Regions from separate parts of the Paenarthrobacter nitroguajacolicus genome, predicted to be linked through region 1. Evidence: riboswitches for the same ligand, from Rfam matches in the RefSeq annotation. Region 1 holds a riboswitch; the other holds the start of a gene.
The links. Region 1 has a riboswitch for glycine ahead of gcvP (aminomethyl-transferring glycine dehydrogenase). Riboswitches for the same ligand answer to the same signal wherever they lie in the genome.
Positions count from the first base shown of each region.

Region 2: another riboswitch for glycine. It lies ahead of gcvP (aminomethyl-transferring glycine dehydrogenase); the one in region 1 lies ahead of gcvP (aminomethyl-transferring glycine dehydrogenase).

Region 1 is NZ_CP073234.1:4,501,509-4,512,038, forward strand. Features, by position in the region: gene gcvT (glycine cleavage system aminomethyltransferase GcvT) at 1-317, opposite strand, end outside; gene gcvP (aminomethyl-transferring glycine dehydrogenase) at 329-3,214, opposite strand; glycine riboswitch at 3,352-3,450, opposite strand; gene KCX59_RS21240 (PucR family transcriptional regulator) at 3,525-5,039, opposite strand; gene speB (agmatinase) at 5,227-6,231, shown strand; gene KCX59_RS21250 (purine-cytosine permease family protein) at 6,228-7,664, shown strand; gene KCX59_RS21255 (aldehyde dehydrogenase family protein) at 7,692-9,194, shown strand; gene KCX59_RS21260 (D-arabinono-1,4-lactone oxidase) at 9,224-10,516, shown strand.
Region 2 is NZ_CP073234.1:1,083,881-1,094,410, forward strand. Features, by position in the region: partial or broken gene KCX59_RS05515 (amidohydrolase) at 1-1,210, opposite strand, end outside; gene KCX59_RS05520 (cyclodeaminase/cyclohydrolase family protein) at 1,301-1,960, shown strand; gene KCX59_RS05525 (MFS transporter) at 2,016-3,566, opposite strand; gene KCX59_RS05530 (TetR/AcrR family transcriptional regulator) at 3,639-4,178, shown strand; glycine riboswitch at 4,273-4,370, shown strand; gene gcvP (aminomethyl-transferring glycine dehydrogenase) at 4,551-7,397, shown strand; gene gcvT (glycine cleavage system aminomethyltransferase GcvT) at 7,407-8,555, shown strand; gene gcvH (glycine cleavage system protein GcvH) at 8,830-9,216, shown strand; gene KCX59_RS05550 (L-serine ammonia-lyase) at 9,607-10,530, shown strand, end outside.

The DNA.
Region 1 (10,530 bases):
GCGGGGCGACGGTAAGAAATGAGATCGTCGATAATGCCGCCGTCGGTGTTGCAGATGAGCGAGTACTTCGCTTTGCCCACGGCGACAGCGGACAGCTTGCCCACGAGCGCGTAATCCAGGAAGGACGCAGCGTCCGGGCCGGTGACCCAGACTTCACCCATGTGGGAGAGGTCGAACAAGCCCGCAGACTTGCGGACAGCGTGGTGCTCGGCAAGCTCGGACTCGTACTTCAGGGGCATCTGCCAGCCACCGAAGTCCGTAAACGATGCACCGGCCTTTTTGTGCTGCTCGTAAAGAGCTGTGTAATTCTCAGACATGACGGGAGTCCTTAGTTTTCGAAGTCAGCAGTGTTGTCCTCGAACGCTTCGAGGGGAGGGCAGGAACACACCAGGTTCCGGTCGCCTGCGGCGCCGTCGATTCGGCCGACCGGCGGGAAGTACTTGTCCTGCTTCAGGTGGTGGACGGGGAACGCTGCCTGCTCCCGCGGGTAGTCGCGGTCCCAGCCGGAACTTACGACGGCGGCAGCCGTGTGCGGTGCGTTGCGCAGCGGCGACTTCTCAACAGTGAAATCACCGCTGGCCACCTGCTCGATCTCCGCACGGATGGTGATCATGGCTTCGATGAAACGGTCGATCTCGGCCAGGTCCTCGGACTCGGTGGGCTCCACCATCAAGGTGCCCGCAACCGGGAACGCCAACGTGGGGGCGTGGAAGCCGAAGTCGATCAGGCGCTTGGCAACGTCCTCAGCCGTGACACCTGTGCGGACGGTCAGCTCACGTAGGTCCAGGATGCACTCGTGGGCCACGAGTCCGCCCTCGCCCGTGTACAAAACCGGGAAGTGCTCATCCAGGCGGGAAGCAACGTAATTGGCTGCCAACAAAGCCGATTTGGTGGCTTCCGTCAGTCCTTGGCCACCCATGAGCTTCACGTATGCCCAGGAAATCGGCAGCACACCGGCCGAGCCATAACGCGAAGCCGAGATCGCAACGCCATGACCGGGTTCATGCGCCGCTTTCTTCGCGTCGCCAGGCATGAACGGAGCCAAGTGGGCTTTCGCAGCTACAGGCCCAACGCCCGGTCCACCGCCACCGTGGGGGATGCAGAAGGTCTTGTGCAGGTTCAGGTGGGACACGTCGCCGCCGAACTTGCCCGGCTGTGCCAAACCAACCAGCGCATTCAAGTTGGCACCGTCAACGTACACCTGGCCGCCGGCTGCGTGGATCGCGTCGCAGACCTCGCGGACGTCGGCGTCGTACACACCGTGCGTGGACGGGTAGGTGATCATGATGGCCGACAAAACCTCACGGTGGGCCTCGATTTTCGCAGCGAGATCCGCGTGATCGATCGTGCCGTCGGCAGCCGTCGCCACCACAACCACCTTCATGCCCGCCAGCACAGCCGAGGCCGCGTTGGTGCCGTGGGCCGATGCCGGGATCAAGCAAACAGTGCGCTGCTCATCGCCGCGGGACAGGTGGTAACCGCGGATCGCAAGCAAGCCTGCGAGCTCGCCCTGGGAACCGGCATTCGGCTGGATAGAGACTTGGTCGTAGCCGGTGATCTCGGTGAGGTCCGCTTCCAGGTCCTCGATCAGCTCGCGCCAACCCGCGGTCTGGTGGTCCGGAGCGAACGGGTGGATGGAGGCGAACTCCGGCCAGGAAATCGCCTCCATCTCAGCGGTGGCGTTCAGCTTCATGGTGCACGAACCCAGCGGGATCATGGTGCGGTCCAGTGCGAGGTCCCGGTCCGACAGCTTGCGGATATAGCGCAACAGCTGCGTCTCGGAACGGTGCGTGTTGAACACCGGGTGCTGCAGGAAATCGGATGTCCGGACTACGTCAGCGGGCAATTCGAATCCGGTAAAGTCCCCTACCGGACCGGCACCGAAGGCGACGGCAACCGCGGAGAGGATCTCCGGCGTCGTGGTTTCATCAATGGAGACGCCAACGGTGTCCGCATCGATGAGGCGCAGGTTGATGCCGCGGGCTTCGGCGGCGGCGATGACCTTGTCTGCCTTGCCGGGAACGCGAACGGTGAGGGTGTCGAAGAAAGCCTCGGAGACGAGTTCGCGGCCGGCCTTCTGCAGGGTCGCAGCCAAAACACGGGCGTGGCCGTGGACGGTTTCGGCGATTGCTTTCAGGCCTTCCGGGCCGTGGTAGACGGCGTACATCGAGGCTACGATCGCGAGCAGTGCCTGCGCGGTGCAGATGTTGGACGTCGCCTTCTCGCGACGGATGTGCTGCTCGCGGGTCTGGAGGGCCAGGCGGTAAGCAGGGACGCCGGCGTTGTCCTTGGAGACCCCAACGATGCGGCCCGGCAGCGTGCGCTCCATGCCTTCGCGGACGGCCATGTAGGCAGCGTGCGGGCCGCCGAAGAACAGTGGAACGCCGAAGCGCTGCGCAGTTCCGACGGCGATGTCCGCACCTTGCTCGCCCGGGGGCGTGATGAGGGTGAGCGCCAGCAAATCCGCGGCCACAGTGACCAGCGCGCCGCGTTCCTTGGCGTCAGCGATGACACCGGAGTGATCGAACACGCGCCCGGAAACGCCGGGTTGCTGCAGGACGATGCCGTTGATATCGCCGTCGGGAAGGCCCGCCGAAAGGTCAGCGATCTCCACCTCGAAGCCCAGCGCCTCAGCCCTGCCCTTCACAATGGCGATGGTCTGCGGGAGAAGGTCAGCGTCCAGAACGGTCTTGCCGTCCTTGGCGGTCTTGGACTTGTTGGCGCGGCGCATCAGCAGCACGGCCTCGGCAACGGCGGTGGCTTCGTCCAGGAGCGAGGCGTTGGCTACGGGAAGCCCGGTGAGGTCCTGCACCATGGTCTGGAAGTTCAGCAGCGCCTCCAGACGGCCTTGGGAAATCTCGGGCTGGTACGGCGTGTAGGCCGTGTACCACGCCGGAGCTTCCAGGATGTTGCGGCGGATCACCGGGGGCGTGACGGTGTCGTAGTAGCCCTGGCCGATCATCTGGACAGCGGTCTTGTTCTTGGAGGCGAGCTTGCGAAGCTCGGCGAGGACCTGCACCTCGGTGAGGGCGTCCTGCAGCTTCAGGGCAGTGTCCTGGCGAATGGAATCGGGAACGGCGACGTCTACCAAGCCGTCGACAGAGTCGTAGCCGATGGCCTTGAGCATGGTGTCAACGTCGGCTTGGCGGCGGGCGCCGATGTGCCGGTCCGCGAAGGCGGTGGGGGTTGATTGAACAGTCAAGAGGAACTCCATGATTCAGGCGCCCAGTGAGCGCCACGATGATGTGGGGTTCCTCCCCGCTCTGTATTGGACCTGAGAGATTCCGCAGGAATGGTTGCCTGCTTGCACCGTCGGTGAGCCCGGTTACCCGGACTGCTTTCCAGAGTTGCCTAACCGCGGCGGTACATGGGCCTGAGAGATTCCTGGGGAGGATTTGCTCCTACGGCGCCTGACTGGATGTACCGGCAGGGCTCTCCCGCCGCAGATCAAAAGCGTTGCATCACGTGAGTGACACGCTTCACACCATAACTGGTTGTTTTGAAGAAACGCAAGCAAGGTGTGGCTACTGATGCATCGCTTCATGGATCTGCAGAGCGAACCACAGTTGGGCGACGGTGGACGTTTCGCCCATGTCCAGCCCCGTCAGTTCGCCGATTTTCCGCATCCGGTAGATGATGGTTTGTCGGTGCGCGAACAATGCTGAAGCAGTCTTCTGCCACGACCGCTGCGAGTCCAAATACGTCCTCAAGGTGACAATGAGATCACCTTCCTGGCTCTGCTCGTAGTCGAAAATCGGACCCAAAAGACGCCGGACCAGGGCGGTTCCTTCCTCAAAACCGGTGAGTCCCAGCCATGAGGGCCCCTCCGCATAGCGGGCCAGCCCTTGGTTGTTGGCGCGGGCGGAACCGAGCGCCCAGAGGGACTCCTGCAGCGCCCGTTGGATGTTCGCAACGGCCGCCGGCGCGCTGATCCCGATCGTGGTTTCCATGCCGGCACAGTGCATCAGGACATCGTCAGGCACGTCTGCCGGGACCACCACATGGAGCCTGTTGTTCCGCTTCAAGGACGCGGACGCAACCCCGTGCCGCCACAGTTCGATGTGCACGTTCGCCAGCCTGCCGCCGTCGTCCGCCGCTTTAACCGCGGCGTCCGCCGTCAGTGAGGCGAGCAGGAAATCCTGGGGCGAAACCTCGAAAGCTGCCAGCCGGCTCTCCATTTCGGCCGCGCCCAAGCGTCCGTCCATTGCCTGCAGGAGGAACTCGCCGGCCAGCCGGTGGCGGCCTTCCAGCGACAAAACGATGCGCGAAAGCTGCAGTCCCAGCACGGTTGCGGCGTGGAGAAGCACGACGGCGTCCGGGTGCGGTTCGCTGTTGGGCAGCACCACCAGGAGCGCGTTGGCATGGGTGGGAATGTCCATGGTGAGGACGTGCCTGCCGCGGATGCGATGCCACTGGAAGTTCTTTCCCGCGAGGGACACTTGCCCCGATAGCGGAGCCCACTCCTCGGAGAGAAACACGGGGAGTGCCTGACCGTCCGGGTGCCAAGGATGGAGGCAGCGGCGGTCCACCACGAACAGGTCCGCGTCGAGCTCGGTCGCCAGCCGCTGGACCAGGCTCTGCCAGTGGTCTTCGGAGGCTCCGGCGGTGCGGAGCAGATCGTAGACGCGGGCAGTCTGCCGCAGCCGACGGGATTCTTCGAGCAAGGAGGACTCGGCCACCGACCGGGCGATCGCGATGAACGGCAGCGGGTACGGGATGTTGATCAGGGGCAACGGGAGTTGCTCGCACGCTTCCATGAATTCCGCGGTGAGCGGCGGTGCGTGCATTTTCTCGCCGATCGCCAAGGCGCTGGCGCCGCTGTCCATCAAGGCCTCTGCGAGCGCCACTTGGCCCTCGGCGTCGGCGGGAATCGACAGGCCGTTGGTCATCATGAGTTCGCCGCCGGTGACCCACTCCCACAGCCTGGGAAGGTCCGACGTGTGAGCCCAGGTGATGCGGTTTTCGAGGCCTGCCGCTCCTGCCAGGAGGGTGAGTCCCAGTTGCGGTTCAGCCACGAGTTCACCCACGGTGATTGCCATTGTGCGCTCCGGTTCCCTTGCGTTTCCGGCGGTCTTGCCGCCGCGTTCCGGGGCACTTAGACATTCGTCTAAACGCCTCAACTATTTGTAGTCAATGTAGCGCTTTCCGGAGTGATCCGCGTCACCAAGAATGGAATTACTTACTTCCCGCTCAACGGCGAGCACCCCTCAACCCAAGGATCCGTCAATGACAACGCACAAGCCCATCGGCCCTGTCGACGCCACCAAAGTCCCCCGGTATGCAGGCCTCGGTACTTTCGCCCGTCTCCCCCAAATCGACCGCGTCCCGGACTACGACATTGCGATCGTCGGCGTCCCGTTCGACGGCGGAACCTCCTTCCGGCCCGGCGCCCGCTTCGGACCCGCCGCAGTCCGCGAAGCCTCCCGCCTCCTCCGCCCGGGGTACCACCCGGAGCTCGACGTTGAACCGGTGTACGAAGCCCAGGTAGTGGACGCCGGCGACATCGCCTGCACCCCCTACGACATCACCCGGGCCGTCCGTGAAATCGAGGAGCAGGCCTTGCCCTTGATCAGCGAGGACAAGCGGCTCATTTCCATCGGCGGCGACCACACCATCGCCCTGCCCATGCTGCGGGCCCTGAACAAGGTCCATGGTCCGGTAGCCCTGCTGCATTTCGACGCCCACTTGGACACTTGGGACACCTATTTCGACCAGCCGATCACGCACGGCACCATCTTCCGGCGGGCGTTCGAAGAAGGCCTTCTTGTGGAGGACAAGTCGATGCACGTGGGTATCCGCGGGCCGGTCTACGACCGCAACGACTTCCTCCGCGACCACGAATTCGGGTTCCAGATCATCCGGTGCTCGGACCTGGACGTCATCGGCGTCCCCGCAGCTATCCAGCGCGTCAAGGACAGGCTCGGTGACACCCCCGTGTACGTCTCCATCGACATCGATGTCCTTGACCCGGCCTTCGCACCCGGCACCGGCACCCCTGAGATGGGCGGGCTCCACTCCCGCGAGCTCCTGGCCCTGCTCCGCGGGCTGAACGGCATCAACATCGTGGGCGCCGACGTCGTGGAAGTCGCCCCGGCGTATGACCACGCGGACATCACCACCGTCGCCGCCGCCACGCTGGTCTTTGACCTTCTCGGGCTGATGGTGAACCGCAGCAAAGCAAACAGCACAGTTGGCCGTGAATTGGCTTCAGCATCCCGGGCTACGTCATGAGTGCGCCGGCAACTGAGGTACCCCGGCTCGAGGACAAGACCATCCAGCCGATCCCCGCCGATGAGCGCCACGGCAAGGCCCGGGACCTCTTCACCATCTGGTTCGGCTCGAACATCATGATCATGACCATCGTGACCGGCGGGCTCGCCACCACGGTGTTCGGCCTGGGCTTCGTGCCGGCGATCGTGGGCATCATCATCGGCAACGTGGTGGGCGGCATCTTCATGGCGCTGCACTCCGCGCAGGGCCCGCAATTGGGTGTGGCCCAGATGATCCAGACCCGCGGCCAGTTCGGTTCTTTCGGGGCTTTGTTGATCGTGGTCATCGTGGTGGTCATGTACGTGGGGTTCTTCGCGGCCAACCTGGTGTTCGGCGGCGAGGCCATGGCAGCGGTGAGTCCGGGCATCAGCGTTGACGCCGGCATTATTATCATCGGCGTGGTCAGCGTCATCGCCACGATCTTCGGCTACCGGCTCATCCACGCCTATGCACGCGTCCTCAGCGTCGCCGCCGGGCTGGCACTGCTGCTGGCTTTCGGGTGGATTTTGATGGTCCACGGACTGCCGGCCAGCTTCCTCGAGACGGGTAACTTCAACTGGGTGGGCTTCATGGGCACCATCTCCGTCTCCGCATTGTGGCAGCTGGCCTACGCACCGTACGTCTCCGACTATTCGCGCTACATGCCGCAAGGAACAGGATCCGCTCCGGCATTCTGGGCATCCTACTCGGGCTGTGTCTTGGGAACGCTCTTCCCCATGATCCTGGGCGCCTTGGTGGGCACGCTGGCCGTTTCCATGAGCACCGGGGACGTCGAAATCGTGGGCAGCCTTGGCGCATTGCTTCAGCCCTGGACCCTGATCATCGTGGGCATCTTCTGCCTGGGCGTCGCGGCGTCGAACGCCATGAACCTTTACTGCGGCGTCCTGTGCACCCTCACTATCGGGCAAACGTTCAAGCCAAGCTGGTTGCCGCACGCCAAGACCCGCAGCATCGCGGCAATCATCCTCTTCGTCGTCGCCGTCTCCATCGCCCTGTTTGCCCGTGACAACTTCATCCTCTTCTACACCAACTTCCTGTCTTTCCTGATGTATGTCCTGGTTCCGTGGACGGCCATCAACCTGGTGGACTACTACCTCCTGCGGCACGGCGAGTACAGGGTTGAAGACTTCTTCAAGCGCGACGGCGGCGTGTACGCGCGGTTCAATTGGGTCGCCATCGGCTCCTACCTGGCAGGTGCCCTGATCCAGGTTCCCTTCTCGGCAACCGCCATCTACACGGGCCCACTGGCTGCGGCGATGGGTGGCGTGGACATTTCCTGGATTGTCGGCCTGGTCGTCGTCGCTCCCCTGTATTACTTCGCGGCCCGGTTGTTCGACAAAAAGACGGAAGCCGCCCCCTTTCCCGCAACTGCACTCACCCCAGACCTCATCTGACCTGCCCTCATCTGAAAGAGAATCATCATGACTACCACCCAGACCGAACAGTTCACTGTCCGACGCTCCTCTGCCGACCACTCCGACAACCTGCCTCTGCCACCCGCAGGACACTTCATCAACGGCTCCTTCGTCCCCGGCTCCTCAGGCCAGACCATCGACGTCGTGGATCCCACCACGGAGGCGGTCATCGCCTCGGTGCAGGCCGGCACGGCCGATGATGTCGACGTCGCTGTTGCCGCCGCCGTCGTGGCCCAAAAGACCTGGGGTGCCACCACCCCGAAGGAACGCGCGGATGTCCTGAACCTCATTGCGAACATCATCGAAGAGAACCGGCAATCGTTCCAGGCAATCGAGTCTGCCAACACCGGCAAGCCGCAGGCAGTGTCGGACGACGATGTCTCCAGCACCATCGATACCTTCCGGTTCATGGCCGGCGCCTCCCGTACCCTGACTTCCATGGCGGGAGGCGACTACGCCACGGACCACACGTCCGTGATCCTCCGCGAACCCGTCGGCGTGGTGGGCGTCATTACTCCCTGGAACTACCCGCTACTGATGGCCGCCTGGAAGATCGCGCCCATCCTCGCTGCCGGCAACAGCATCGTCATCAAGCCCTCCGAACAGACTCCGTTGTCCACGCTGAAGCTGGTGGAAGTGCTGGCCGGACGCATTCCTGACGGGATCCTCAACGTGGTGACAGGACGCGGCCGGACTGTAGGCCAGCGACTGTCCGAACACCCTGACATTGCCTTGGTCGCCCTCACCGGCAGCGTCATCAGTGGCCAGGCGGTGGCCGAAACCGCCGCGAAGTCCGTCAAGCGCGTCCACTTGGAACTCGGCGGCAAGGCTCCCGTTGTTGTCTTCCCCGACGCCGACCTCCGCGCCGCCGCTGCCGGCGTACGCAACGCCGGCTTCTGGAATGCCGGCCAGGACTGCGGTGCCGCCTGCCGCGTGCTGGTGCACGAGTCCGTGGCCGAAGAGTTCACCGAACACTTGGTACGCGAGGTCAGCACCCTGGTGGTCGGCGCACCCGAGGCCGGCGACGACGTCGAAATCGGCCCCATGATCTCCCTCCCGCACTTCGAGCGGGTCAAGGAATCGCTGGCCGAAGCCCGTGAGGCAGGCCTCACCGTGGCTGTTGGAGGATCCGCCATGGAAGGTCCCGGCTACTTCATCGAGCCCACGGTCATCAGCAACGTTCCCGCGGGCGCACACATCGCCACGCACGAGATCTTCGGCCCAGTGGTCACGGTGGAAACTTTCGGCACCACTGAGGAAGCTGTGACCCGCGCGAACGAGAGCCCCTATGGTTTGTCAGCTTCAGTGTGGACGCGCGATTCCAGCCTCTCCCTCCGCATTCCCAAGCAGCTGGATTTCGGCACCGTGTGGGTCAATGCCCACCTGGTCCTGGCGTGCGAGGTACCGTGGGGCGGATTCAAAGGTTCCGGTTACGGCCGCGACCTCTCGCTCTATGCCCTGGATGATTACTCGCGCACCAAGCACGTCATGATCAACCACGGCGCGTGAGCGTTCAGACAAGCAACGGAGCTTTCACCATGACCACTAATGTTTTCCGACCGGCCTCCTTGCCAGGTGCCGCTACCCCGTCGGCCCCTTTTGCCACGGACGCCACCTGGACCAACTGGGGTGGGAACCAAAGCGCGACGCCCGCCTTTACCGTTCGGCCCAGGAATGAACAAGAAGCGCTCGACGCCGTCCGTTTCGCCATCCGCGAAGGCCTGCCTGTGCGGGCGGTCGGCTCAGGACATTCGTCCTCACCGTTGGTCCAAACCGGCGGCGTGCTGATGGATATGTCCGGCCTTTCTGCCATCACCGGAACTGACCAGTCGGGGCGCCGTGCCCGGGCCTTGGCCGGCACAACCATCAGCGCTTTCGGGGATGCCTTGTGGGAGAAAGGACTGGCGCTCAGCAACCAGGGCGACATCGACAAGCAGCAGATCGCAGGCGCACTGGCCACCAGCACCCATGGATCCGGCAAGGACCTGGGCAGCTTCTCCTCGAAGTTGCGCTGGGTGAAGCTGATCAACGGCTACGGCGAAATCGTGGAGATCGGTGAGGGCCAACTTCGCGAACTTCGCGCCGCACAGACGGCCTTGGGTACCTTGGGGATCTTCCTGGAAGTGGAGCTGGACGTAGAGGACAGCTACTACCTTCAGGAACAGATCACCTATCCCACGTGGGCGGAGACCACGTCCACATGGCAGGCCGACATCGATGATAACCGGCACTATTCTTTCCTGTGGTGCCCGGAGGACGACTCTTGTGAACTGTTGGACCTCCCCGGTTCACCGGATCACAGCATGGGCGGCCGCAGCTACACCAAGCGGTACAACGTAGCTTCCGTCCAGGACGAAAGCCAGCTCTCCGCCGTCGAAGGTGCCCGGCTGGACCGTTCCTACCGGATCTACCCCGGCGGCTTCACCACTCAGTTCCATGAACTCGAGTACTTTGTCCGCAGCGAGGACGGTTTGGTCGCCGTCGAAGCCATCCAGGACCTGATCCGCAGCAAGTATCCCGAGCAGAAGTACCCCGTGGAGGTCCGCTGGGTAAAGTCCGATGACGCGTACATATCCCAGTTCCAAGGCCGCGACAGCACTGTCATCACCCTGACCACCGAGCCCGGGACCGACTACTGGCAGTTCTTCCGTGACGCCGATGCCGTGCTCCAGGAATTCGAGCCACGCGCGCACTGGGGGAAGATCCACTTCATGACCCGGAGCCGGTTGGAACGCCTCTACCCGGAGTTGGACACGTTCATCCAGGTCCGCCGCGAGTTCGATCCCCGCGGAATGTTCCTCAACGACCACACAAGGTCCCTGCTCGCCTAACGAGTACTGCTTTG
Region 2 (10,530 bases), 1.3 Mb from region 1:
CCAAGTATTCCCGGGCAGCTGTCACTAGCGCTTCCGTTCCCCGCGCCAGCGTCGGCTGGGTGACGGGCGCAAAGTACGGCGAATGATTCGACGGTATGTCCTCGGGAAGGCGTCCCGTGGTTGCCTACTCTTTGAACAAGGAAGGCTCGGCACCACCCAGGAACCAGAAGACCAGGGGAGCTCCGGCAGCTTTTGCCAAGGCTCCAACGTCTTCGCTTCCTGACACAGGGCCGGGGTCGATGATCTGTGTTTCGCCAAACTTTGCCCTGAAAGCTGCAGACACCCTCTCGGTCGCAGCTCGGTCGTTGACGGTCAGCGGGAAATGCTCTTCGAAATGAATCTCAGGGTCCTTGGGGGCACCTGAAGCTGTGGATTCACCCTTGGCTATACGTTCAATTGAGGCGAGGATTTTGTCCCTGATGGCATCACTGAATGTACGGACGCTGAGGCCCAAGGTTGCCGTCTCGGGAATGATGTTGTTCTTGGTCCCTGAGTGAATCTGCCCGACAGTCACCACTGCGGAGTCACTGGGGGCGAGCTCACGCGACACAATACCCTGCAACCGGACAGTGGTTGCAGCAGCCATCAGCACAGGGTCAATAGTGGTCTCCGGACGTGATCCGTGGCCTCCCCGCCCATGCAAGGTGATGTTGAGGGAGTCTGCGGATGCCATGGTGACGCCGGGACGGATACCGAACCACCCGGCGGGAAAAGGTGCCACATGTTGGCCCAGGACGACGTCCGGTTTGGGCACTGCGTCGTACAGCCCATCGGCAACCATGGTTTCGGCCCCACCGCCCCATTCTTCAGCCGGCTGGAAGAGCGCGATCAGGGTGCCCTGCCACTCATGACGCTGCGCCGCCAGGACATCCACAGCGCCGACGAGGCAGCTCACGTGTACATCGTGGCCGCAAGCATGCATAACGGGCATGTCCTTGCCCTCATGATCAACACCCACAGCGGTGCTTGCATAATCCAAACCCGTTGCTTCCTTGACCGGCAAGGCATCCATGTCGGCCCTGAGCATCACTACCGGTCCGGGTCCGTTGTCCAGAACGCCCACAACCCCGGTCTTTCCGATGTTGCGATGAACGGTAAAGCCAAGATCTTCGAGATAGCCCGCGGCGATTCCGGCTGTTCGGGTCTCCTGGAACGACAACTCCGGATGGGCGTGCAGGTCCTTATAAAGCTCTTCGAGGTCAATGGTCATGAGTCTGCCCTTTTTATTCGACGCCTATGTCTGGCCAGTGTATCCAGCCCGAATCTGCAAAGACCGGGAAGCCCCGGCACACTGGATGACATGAACGATTCTGAATCAGTCACCACGCAGCAATCCACGGTTGAGGAATGGACCAAAGCCTTGGCGGAATCCACCGGCTCGCCAGGCGGGGGTGCCGGAACCGGGGTCATGCTCTCCATCGCGGCCTCGTTGACGTCCATGGTGGCCGGATATACCGAGGCGGAGGAGGCCGAGCGCGAACAGCTGGCCGGCATCCACTCCCGGGCCCATGAACTCCGACGAACTGCCCTTCAGTTGGCCGACGACGACGCGTCCGCCTCGAACGCCTTCGGAGCCGCCTTCCGCCTCGACTCCGGTCCGGAGCGCGACGACGCAATACATCAAGCATCCGTCGATGCTGCCAAGGCATCAGCAGTTCTGGGGGAGCGGGCTATTAACGCAGTTGAAGACCTCGGCTGGCTCGCTTCAAACGGCAATTCAGCGCTTATCGCTGACGTCGTGGTGGGCTTCGGAGCCCTCCGCGCAGCCATAGCCGGAGCCAGAACCAACGTGAGTTTCGACCTCGCATCCTTGACCTCCGCAGGCGCCAAACTCGAGGAAGTCCGGGAACAGCACCCGGAGCTATGGAACACGGTCAGCCGGCTCAGTGATGCCCTCGACAGGATCGACGAACTGACCGCCGGCGTCGACAAAAAAGCGGCGCCGACCGAAGCTATGTAGCTTCAGCCGGCGCCGTGCCCTACTACTGCGCCTTCGGCGCTGTGCCTACTACTGCCTACTGCGCCTTCGGCACACGCCGGAGTACGACGGCGGCGAGCACTGCCGCACCAGCCATCAGTACCAGCCCAATCGCCGCAGTGATGTGGACGCCGGACTCGAAAGCTGTCCGGGCGGCGACCGTCAGCGCCTCTGACAATGGGGCCGGAAGGGCAGCCGCTGCATCAACCGCACCAGCAAGCGTTTCAGTGGACTTACCGGCCGCTTGCGTGGATACACCGTCCGGAATGACGAGGTTGTGCTGGTAGGAAGCAGTGAGGATCGAGCCAAGCACTGCCGTTCCCAAGAGCGACCCCAACTCATAGCCGGTCTCGGAAATGGCCGAGGCGGCGCCGGATTTGTCGGCCGGAACGGAGGCCAGGATGAGGTCGTTGGAGATGGTCTCCGCAGCACCGACACCTACTGCGAGTACGGTCAGAGCCGACAACAGGAACACGGGTCCGCTGCCATGGTCACCCACCACCACAATCAGGTATCCCACTCCGCTGAGAGTGAGTCCCGCAGCCACAACGAACCCAGGCTGTATGCGCTTGACCAGCGGCACCACCAGCAGGCCGGCGATGACCGTAGCCAGAAGAGCAGGAATCATTGCGATGCCGGCCTCCATTGGGGACTGGCCCTCAACAAGTTGCAGGTGCTGGGCGAAGAAGTAGATGAAGCCCGTCATGGAGAAGAGGGACAGGACGTTCGCCACGATTGCGGTACTGAACACCTTGTTCTTGAACAATGAGACGTCCAGCATGGGGCTCTCGATCCGCTGCTGGCGGCGGACGAAGATAATGCCCATCACCACGCCGAACCCCATGAAGGCAGCCGCGGACGCCCCGAAGCCGTGAACCGCGAATTCCTTGATGCCGTAAACGAACGGCGCCATGGTGACCACGGACAGGAGAATGCTGGGCACGTCCACCCGGCCGGGATTGGCGTCCTTCGATTCAGGAATCAAGACCCGGCCGAAAGCAAGTAGCGGCAGGAGCAGGAAAGCTGCCACCAGGAACACGGCACCCCACCAGAAGTGCTCCACCAACCAGCCACCGAAGATCGGGCCAAGGGCGGCACCACCGGAGAAACCGGCGGCCCAGACGGCGATCGCGAGCCGACGCCGGTTGGGATCGGTGAAGATGTTCCGGATCAGGGACAGGGTTGATGGCATCAGCATGGCGCCGAAGACGCCCAGGCCCGCGCGGCCGGCGATGAGCCATTCAGCGGAAGGCGCGAAGGCCGTAGCAGCCGAAACCGCTGCGAAGCCCGTGCTGCCGAGCAGGAGCAGCCGCCGTCGTCCGATCCTGTCGCCCAAGTTACCCATGGACACCAACAAGGCGGCGAGGACCAGCGGGTAGGCGTCAACAATCCACAGCAATTGGACGCCGCCCACGTCCAACGAACGGGCGATCTCGGGCAGTGCAAACGTGAGCGCGGTGTTGTCGACGGCCACCAGCAGCACCGGAAACATCAGGAGTGCCAGAGCCGTCCAGTCGCGCCACGGTGCTGCCTGACCCTTAACGGGCTGAGCGGAACGGGGTGCTTGGGTTGATGACGGCGAGAACATGTAACTCACTGTACCGTCCAGACGGTACAGTTTCAAATAGAAGCCCGTAAGCCTTTAGGGAATGATGGACACATGCCACGAAAACCAGTTGCCCGGGACGCCGTCCTGGATGCCTTTGAAGCCCTCCTTATCGAGGTAGGGGAGCGTGCCGCCACGCTCGACGCCGTTGCCAAGCGGGCAGGCGTGTCCAAGGGCGGTCTGCTCTACCACTTCCCGAATAAGGAAGCGCTGATCACGGCCCTGTTGGAGCGCCTGGACCTGCTCGCCGATGAAGATACCGAGCTGATGAAGGCTGCCCCCGATGGTTCGGCCGCCTACTTCATCCGCTCCTCGCTCTGGGCGGATACGCCCATGGACCGGGCCTTCGTCGCTGCCACAAGATTGGCCGAAGTTGCCCACGAGGAAACCCGCCGCAGATTTGCCGCGATCCAGCAACGGTGGCTGGACGTGCTGGCTGAGGACGTCGGGCCGGAGGTTGCCAAGGCCGTCAGCTACATGGGCGACGGCCTCTACTTCAACGCGATTTTTGAAGGCGGGCAGGAGGGCGGCAACGCCGGGCGGGAGGCCGACGTCGAAATTCTGTTGGGAGTCCTTGAACGGTTGCGGAAGTAGCGGGTCTTCCATTTGCTGCGGGGCGCGGGACGTAGGACAATTAACCCTCGTGGCGTGCCGTACGCGGTGACCACACACAACTGAACATGCCTTTTGATCTGCGGCGGGAGAGTCCTGCAAGCAAGTGATGCAGGCGCCGTAGGAGCAAACCCTCCCCAGGAATCTCTCAGGCCCACGCACCGCCGCGGCTAGGCAACTCTGGAAAGCAGCAGGCACTCAGCCCACCTTCGGGTCAAAGAGTGTTGTGCTCACCGACGGTGCAAGCGATGGTTGCTCAGGCAACGCGCGGAAACTCTCAGGTCCAATACAGAGCGGGGAGGAACCCAGCCGCTGTGGCGTACCCAAACGCTGCCCAAGTAATGGAGTTCCTTCGTGACGGTTAGTTCTGCCTCCACCACCTTCGTCGATCGGCATATCGGCGCCCGCCGCCAGGCCGACATTGAGACCATGCTCAAGTCCGTCGGCTACGACACTGTTGATTCGCTGGTCGACACCGCCGTCCCGAACGACATCCGCCAGGAAGTTGCCCTCACCCTGCAGAACGCGTTGAGTGAAGTTGAAGTCCTGGCCGAGCTGCGCAAGCTCGCGTCCAAGAACAAGACGGCCGTTCAGATGATCGGCCAGGGCTACTACGACACCGTGACGCCGCCCGTGATCCGTCGGAATATCCTCGAATCCCCGGCTTGGTATACGGCTTACACCCCTTACCAGCCGGAAATCTCGCAGGGCCGCCTCGAGGCGCTCCTGAACTTCCAGACCATGGTCCAGGACCTGGTTGGGCTGCCGATCGCCAACGCGTCCCTACTGGATGAAGCAACCGCAGTGGCCGAAGCCGTCCTCATGATGCGCCGAGCCAACAAGAACAAGGCTGTCCAGGATGGCAAGACCGTCCTCGACGCAGACTGCCTCCCGCAGACCATTGCCATCGTCAAGGGCCGTGCCGAGGCGCTCGGCTTCGAAGTCGAGGTCGCTGACCTTTCCTTGGGCCTCCCGGAAGGTGCCATCAACGGCGTCGTCCTCCAGCAGCCCGGCGTTTCCGGCCGCGTGTTCGATCACTCTGCCGTGATTGCGGACGCCAAGGAGCGAGGTGCTCTGGTTACCGTTGCTGCCGACCTCCTGTCCCTGACCCTCATCACCCCTCCAGGCGAGCAGGGCGCCGACATCGCCGTCGGTTCGGCACAGCGATTGGGCGTTCCGCTCTTCTTCGGTGGCCCGCACGCCGCCTACATGGCCGTCCAAAAGGGACTGGAGCGTTCCATGCCCGGCCGTTTGGTGGGCGTTTCCAAGGACGACGCCGGTATCCCCGCCTACCGCTTGGCGCTGCAGACCCGCGAGCAGCACATTCGCCGCGAGAAGGCCACGTCCAACATCTGTACAGCGCAAGCACTGCTGGCCATCGTGGCCTCGATGTACGCCGTTTACCACGGCCCTGAGGGCCTCAAGGCCATCGCCGAAACCGCCCATGGCCACGCCCGCACGCTTGCAGCGTCCCTGAAGGCTGCCGGCGTCGAGGTCCTCCACGGTTCCTTCTTCGACACCATCACCGTCCGCGTTCCCGGCAAGGCTGCTGAAATCGTCGCCGCTGCCGAGGCCAAGGGCATCAACCTCCGTGGCATCGACGCTGACACGGTTGGCATCTCTGTTGATGAAACCACTACTTCCGAGATTGTCGGTCGTCTCCTTGATGTCTTTGGCGCTCCTGTACTTGAGTCTGCTGAAGGCTTCGCGCTTGAGGCTTCCGTGGAACGTACGAGCGACTTTATGCAGCACCCGGTGTTCAACACCCACCGCTCAGAAACCCAGCTCCTCCGCTACATCCGTAAGCTCTCGGACCGCGACCTCGCGCTGGACCGCACCATGATCCCATTGGGTTCCTGCACCATGAAGCTGAACGCCACGGCCGAGATGGAGGCGATTTCCTGGCCGGAGTTCGCCTCGATCCACCCGTTCGCTCCGGATTCCCAGACTGAGGGCTGGCGCGAACTCATCACCGACCTCGAATCCCAGCTGACCGAGATCACCGGCTACGACCAAGTCTCCATCCAGCCGAATGCCGGTTCCCAGGGCGAGCTCGCAGGCTTGCTGGCGATCCGCGGCTACCACCTGTCGCGCGGCGACGAGCAGCGCAACGTCTGCCTGATCCCCGCATCGGCCCACGGCACCAACGCAGCCTCGGCAGTGCTGGCGGGCATGAAGGTCGTTGTGGTGGCCACGGCTCCCGATGGCACCATCGACCACGTAGACCTCAAAAACAAGATCGAGGCCCACCGCGACGCGCTCTCGGCCATCATGATCACCTACCCGTCCACTCACGGTGTGTACGACGCCGACGTCCGCGAAGTATGCGACGCCATCCACGAGGCCGGCGGCCAGGTGTACATCGACGGCGCCAACCTCAACGCCCTCGTCGGTCTCGCGCAGCCGGGCAAGTTCGGCGGCGACGTCTCCCACCTGAACCTGCACAAGACCTTCTGCATCCCCCACGGTGGCGGTGGACCCGGCGTTGGTCCGGTTGCTGCAAAGGCGCACCTCGCACCGTTCATGCCCGGCGACGCTGCATCATGGACCGAAGGCAACGACGTCCCGATCTCGGCGTCCCGCTTCGGTTCCGCCGGTGTCCTCCCGATCTCCTGGGCTTACGTGAAGCTCATGGGTGGCCAGGGCCTCACCGAAGCAACCAAGTCTGCTCTGCTGGCCGCGAACTACATCGCATCCCGCCTCAACGAGCACTTCCCGGTCCTCTACACCGGCGAGGGCGGACTCGTGGCTCACGAGTGCATCCTGGACCTCCGTGAACTGACGGCCAAGACCGGCGTCACCGCGGAGGACGTGGCCAAGCGCCTCATCGACTTCGGCTTCCACGCCCCCACCCTCGCGTTCCCGGTTGCCGGAACTTTGATGGTAGAGCCCACCGAGTCCGAAGACCTTGTGGAGATCGACCGCTTCATCGAAGCCATGATCACCATTCGCAAGGAAATCGACCAGGTAGCCAACGGCGACTTCGCCGTGGAGAACTCGCCGCTGCGCAAGGCACCCCACACGGCTGCCGCCGTCGTAAGTTCTGACTGGGACCGTGCGTACCCGCGCGAGCAGGCCGCCTTCCCGGTCCACCACCTCAAGCAGGACAAGTACTTCCCGCCCGTGGGCCGCATTGATGGCGCGGCCGGAGACCGTAACCTGGTGTGCTCCTGCCCGCCGATCGAAGACTTCGAAAACTAAGGACTGGTCATGACTGAGAACTACACAGCCCTTTACGAAGAGCACAAGAAGCTCGGCGCGTCCTTCACCGACTTCGGTGGTTGGCAAATGCCGCTCAAGTACTCGTCCGAGTTGGCAGAGCACCACGCCGTCCGCAAGTCCGCCGGACTGTTCGACCTCTCCCACATGGGTGAAGTCTGGGTCACCGGTCCCGAGGCAGCTGCCTTCCTGGACTACGCACTGGTGGGCAAGATCTCCGCTATGGCCGTCGGCAAGGCCAAGTACTCGCTGATCTGCCAGGAAGACGGCGGCATCATCGACGACCTCATCACCTACCGTCGGCCCTCTACCCAAGAAGGCACCGACAAATTCCTTGTGGTTCCGAACGCCGGCAACGCCAAGGTTGTTGCCGCTGCGCTGCTGGAGCGCGCGGCCGGTTTCGACGTGGTTGTTGAGGACGCTTCCTCTGAGACTTCGCTGATCGCTGTCCAAGGGCCGCTTGCTGAAGCGATCCTCCTCCGCCTGGTCCCGGCCGAACAGCACGCGCTGGTTACCGACCTCAAGTACTACGCGGCGGTTGAAGTTCCGTTCACGTTCGACGGCGGCACACAGGACCTGCTGCTGGCCCGCACCGGTTACACCGGTGAAGATGGCTTCGAAATTTTTGTGGCCAACGAGTCCGCAGCAGCTCTCTGGCAGGCAATCGCCGACGCAGCAGAAGATGGCGAGCTTACCCCCGCCGGCCTTGCTTGCCGCGACTCACTGCGCCTCGAAGCAGGCATGCCCCTCTACGGCAACGAGCTCTCCCGCGAAGGCAACCCCTTCGCAGCAGGACTCGGTCCCGTGGTGGCACTGTCCAAGGAAAGCGACTTCGTCGGCAAAGAGGCACTCGCTGCCCTCAAAACAGACGGTGCCGGTTCCACCAGCGGACGCAAGCTCGTGGGCCTTAAGGGCTTGGGCCGCAGGGCCGGACGCGGCCACTACCCGGTCCTCAAGGACGGCGCAACGGTCGGTGAAGTCACCTCCGGCCAGCCCAGCCCGACGCTTGGCTACCCGGTAGCGTTGGCGTATGTCGACGTCGAGCATTCAGAGCTTGGAACTGCCTTGGACATTGACCTGCGGGGCAAGCCGGAGCCCTTCGAAGTCGTCGCACTGCCGTTCTACAAGCGCCAAAGGTAAGCGGGGACCGTCCCGCCGGGTCGCCTTGGCCGTCGGGTCCGACCTCCTCTGCATGCTCGGTCGCATAGGCGCCCGCTGAGCGGACGCGAAGCTCCCTTAGACGCATGCTGCCGGAGGCCGGGCCCGATGGGGCTGAGCACCTCACCAGGGCGCGCGGCCGCTCTGGCGCCCCTCGAACCGCTAAGGTGCTGGGGGAGCGGCAACCTGCCGCATGAGTGCCTGTCCGCGCAGCCCACCAGCCATAGTTTTTGATCAACCACAGTAAGGAAACAGAATGCCCAAAGTAGCGCCCGAACTTCAGTACTCCGACGAACACGAGTGGGTTTCCCGCGGAGACGGGAACTCGGTGTCCGTTGGTATCTCCGAGGTTGCCACTGACGCACTGGGTGACATTGTGTACGTTGACCTTCCCGAGGTCGGTTCGACAGTTACTGCAGGCGAGACCTGCGGTGAGGTTGAGTCCACCAAGTCGGTTTCGGACCTGTACTCACCCGTTACCGGTGAGGTCACGGAGATCAACGACGCCGTTGTTTCCGACCCCGCCCTGATCAACAACGACCCCTACGGCGCCGGTTGGTTGTTCAAGGTTGCTGCCGAGTCCGAGGGCCCGCTGCTCTCGGCCGAGGAGTACGCCTCCAAGAATGGCGGAGACCTCTCCTAGTCCGCCGGGGTGGCCCGTCGGGGCCAACGTCCTCTGCGACCTCGATCGCTTGGGCGCCCGCTGGGCGGACGCGAAGCTCCCTTGGACGGTGGCTGCCGGACGCCGGTCCCAAGGGGCCAGTTGCAGGGCTCCCGTGAGGGAAGAGGAGTCCGTTTCGTGGGTTAGCTGCGGAATGTGCCGTGCGCACGGCATGTTCGGCAGCTAAACCCCGTATCGGAGGCCACGGATGTAGCGTGGGATTGTAGAACTGAATAAAATTGCGACGCCGGGTTGCCGCCTTTGGGGGCCATCCGGCGTCGTGCTTCGGTCGACCTCCGCTATAAGCAGGGGCGGCCCTCCGGCAGGACCATCTGCCGGACCGTTTTCAAGCTTTGTTAAGGAATCCCGACCATGGCTGTTGGCGTTTTCGATCTGTTTTCTGTGGGTATTGGCCCGTCGAGTTCTCATACTGTGGGGCCCATGCGTGCTGCTGCGGTGTTCGCTGGCGAACTCAAGGACGCCGGCGTCTTGGGCTCGGTGGCGTCGCTGCGGGTTGACCTCTATGGCTCATTGGCTGCCACCGGTCGTGGGCACGGCACCATGACGGCCACGCTGCTGGGCTTGGAGGGGTATCACCCTGAGCTGATCCTGCCCGAAGAGGTGGAGGAGCGGCTCGCGACGATCGCTGAGACAGGTGTCCTGAACCTGGCCGGCGCCTCCGGCGAAGGCGTGGAGCTGCCGTACGCGGTTGAGGACATGATCCTGCATCCGTTGACGGTGTTGCCGCGGCATACGAATGGGATGAAGTTTGCTGTCTCTGATGCTGGTGGGAATGTGCTGCGGGAGGCGACGTTCTTTTCGGTCGGTGGTGGGTTCATTGTCCGGGAGGGTGAGGAAGATGCGGCCCGGGAGGAACTCGAGGAGTCGAAAAAGGAGTTGCCGTTGCCGTTCAGGACGGCGGCGGAGTTGCTGGGCCGGTGCTCCTCCGAGGGCCTTGGGATCAGCGAGATCATGTTCATCAATGAGCGTGCGTCCCGGTCCGAGGAGGAGATCCGGGAGGGTTTGCTGCATATCTGGTCCGTGATGGAGGCCTGTGTTGAAACCAGTCTGAAGCGTGAGGGTGTGTTGCCCGGGGGTTTGAAGGTTCGTCGTCGTTCTCCTGATTGGTTGGAGCGGTTGCTGAAAGAGGACAAGGACCGGAACGATCCGAAGTATTGGCAGGAGTGGGTGAACCTGATCGCCCTGGCCGTCAATGAGGAGAACGCTTCTGGCGGCAGGGTGGTGACGGCGCCGACCAATGGTGCTGCGGGAATCATTCCGGCGGTGCTGTATTAC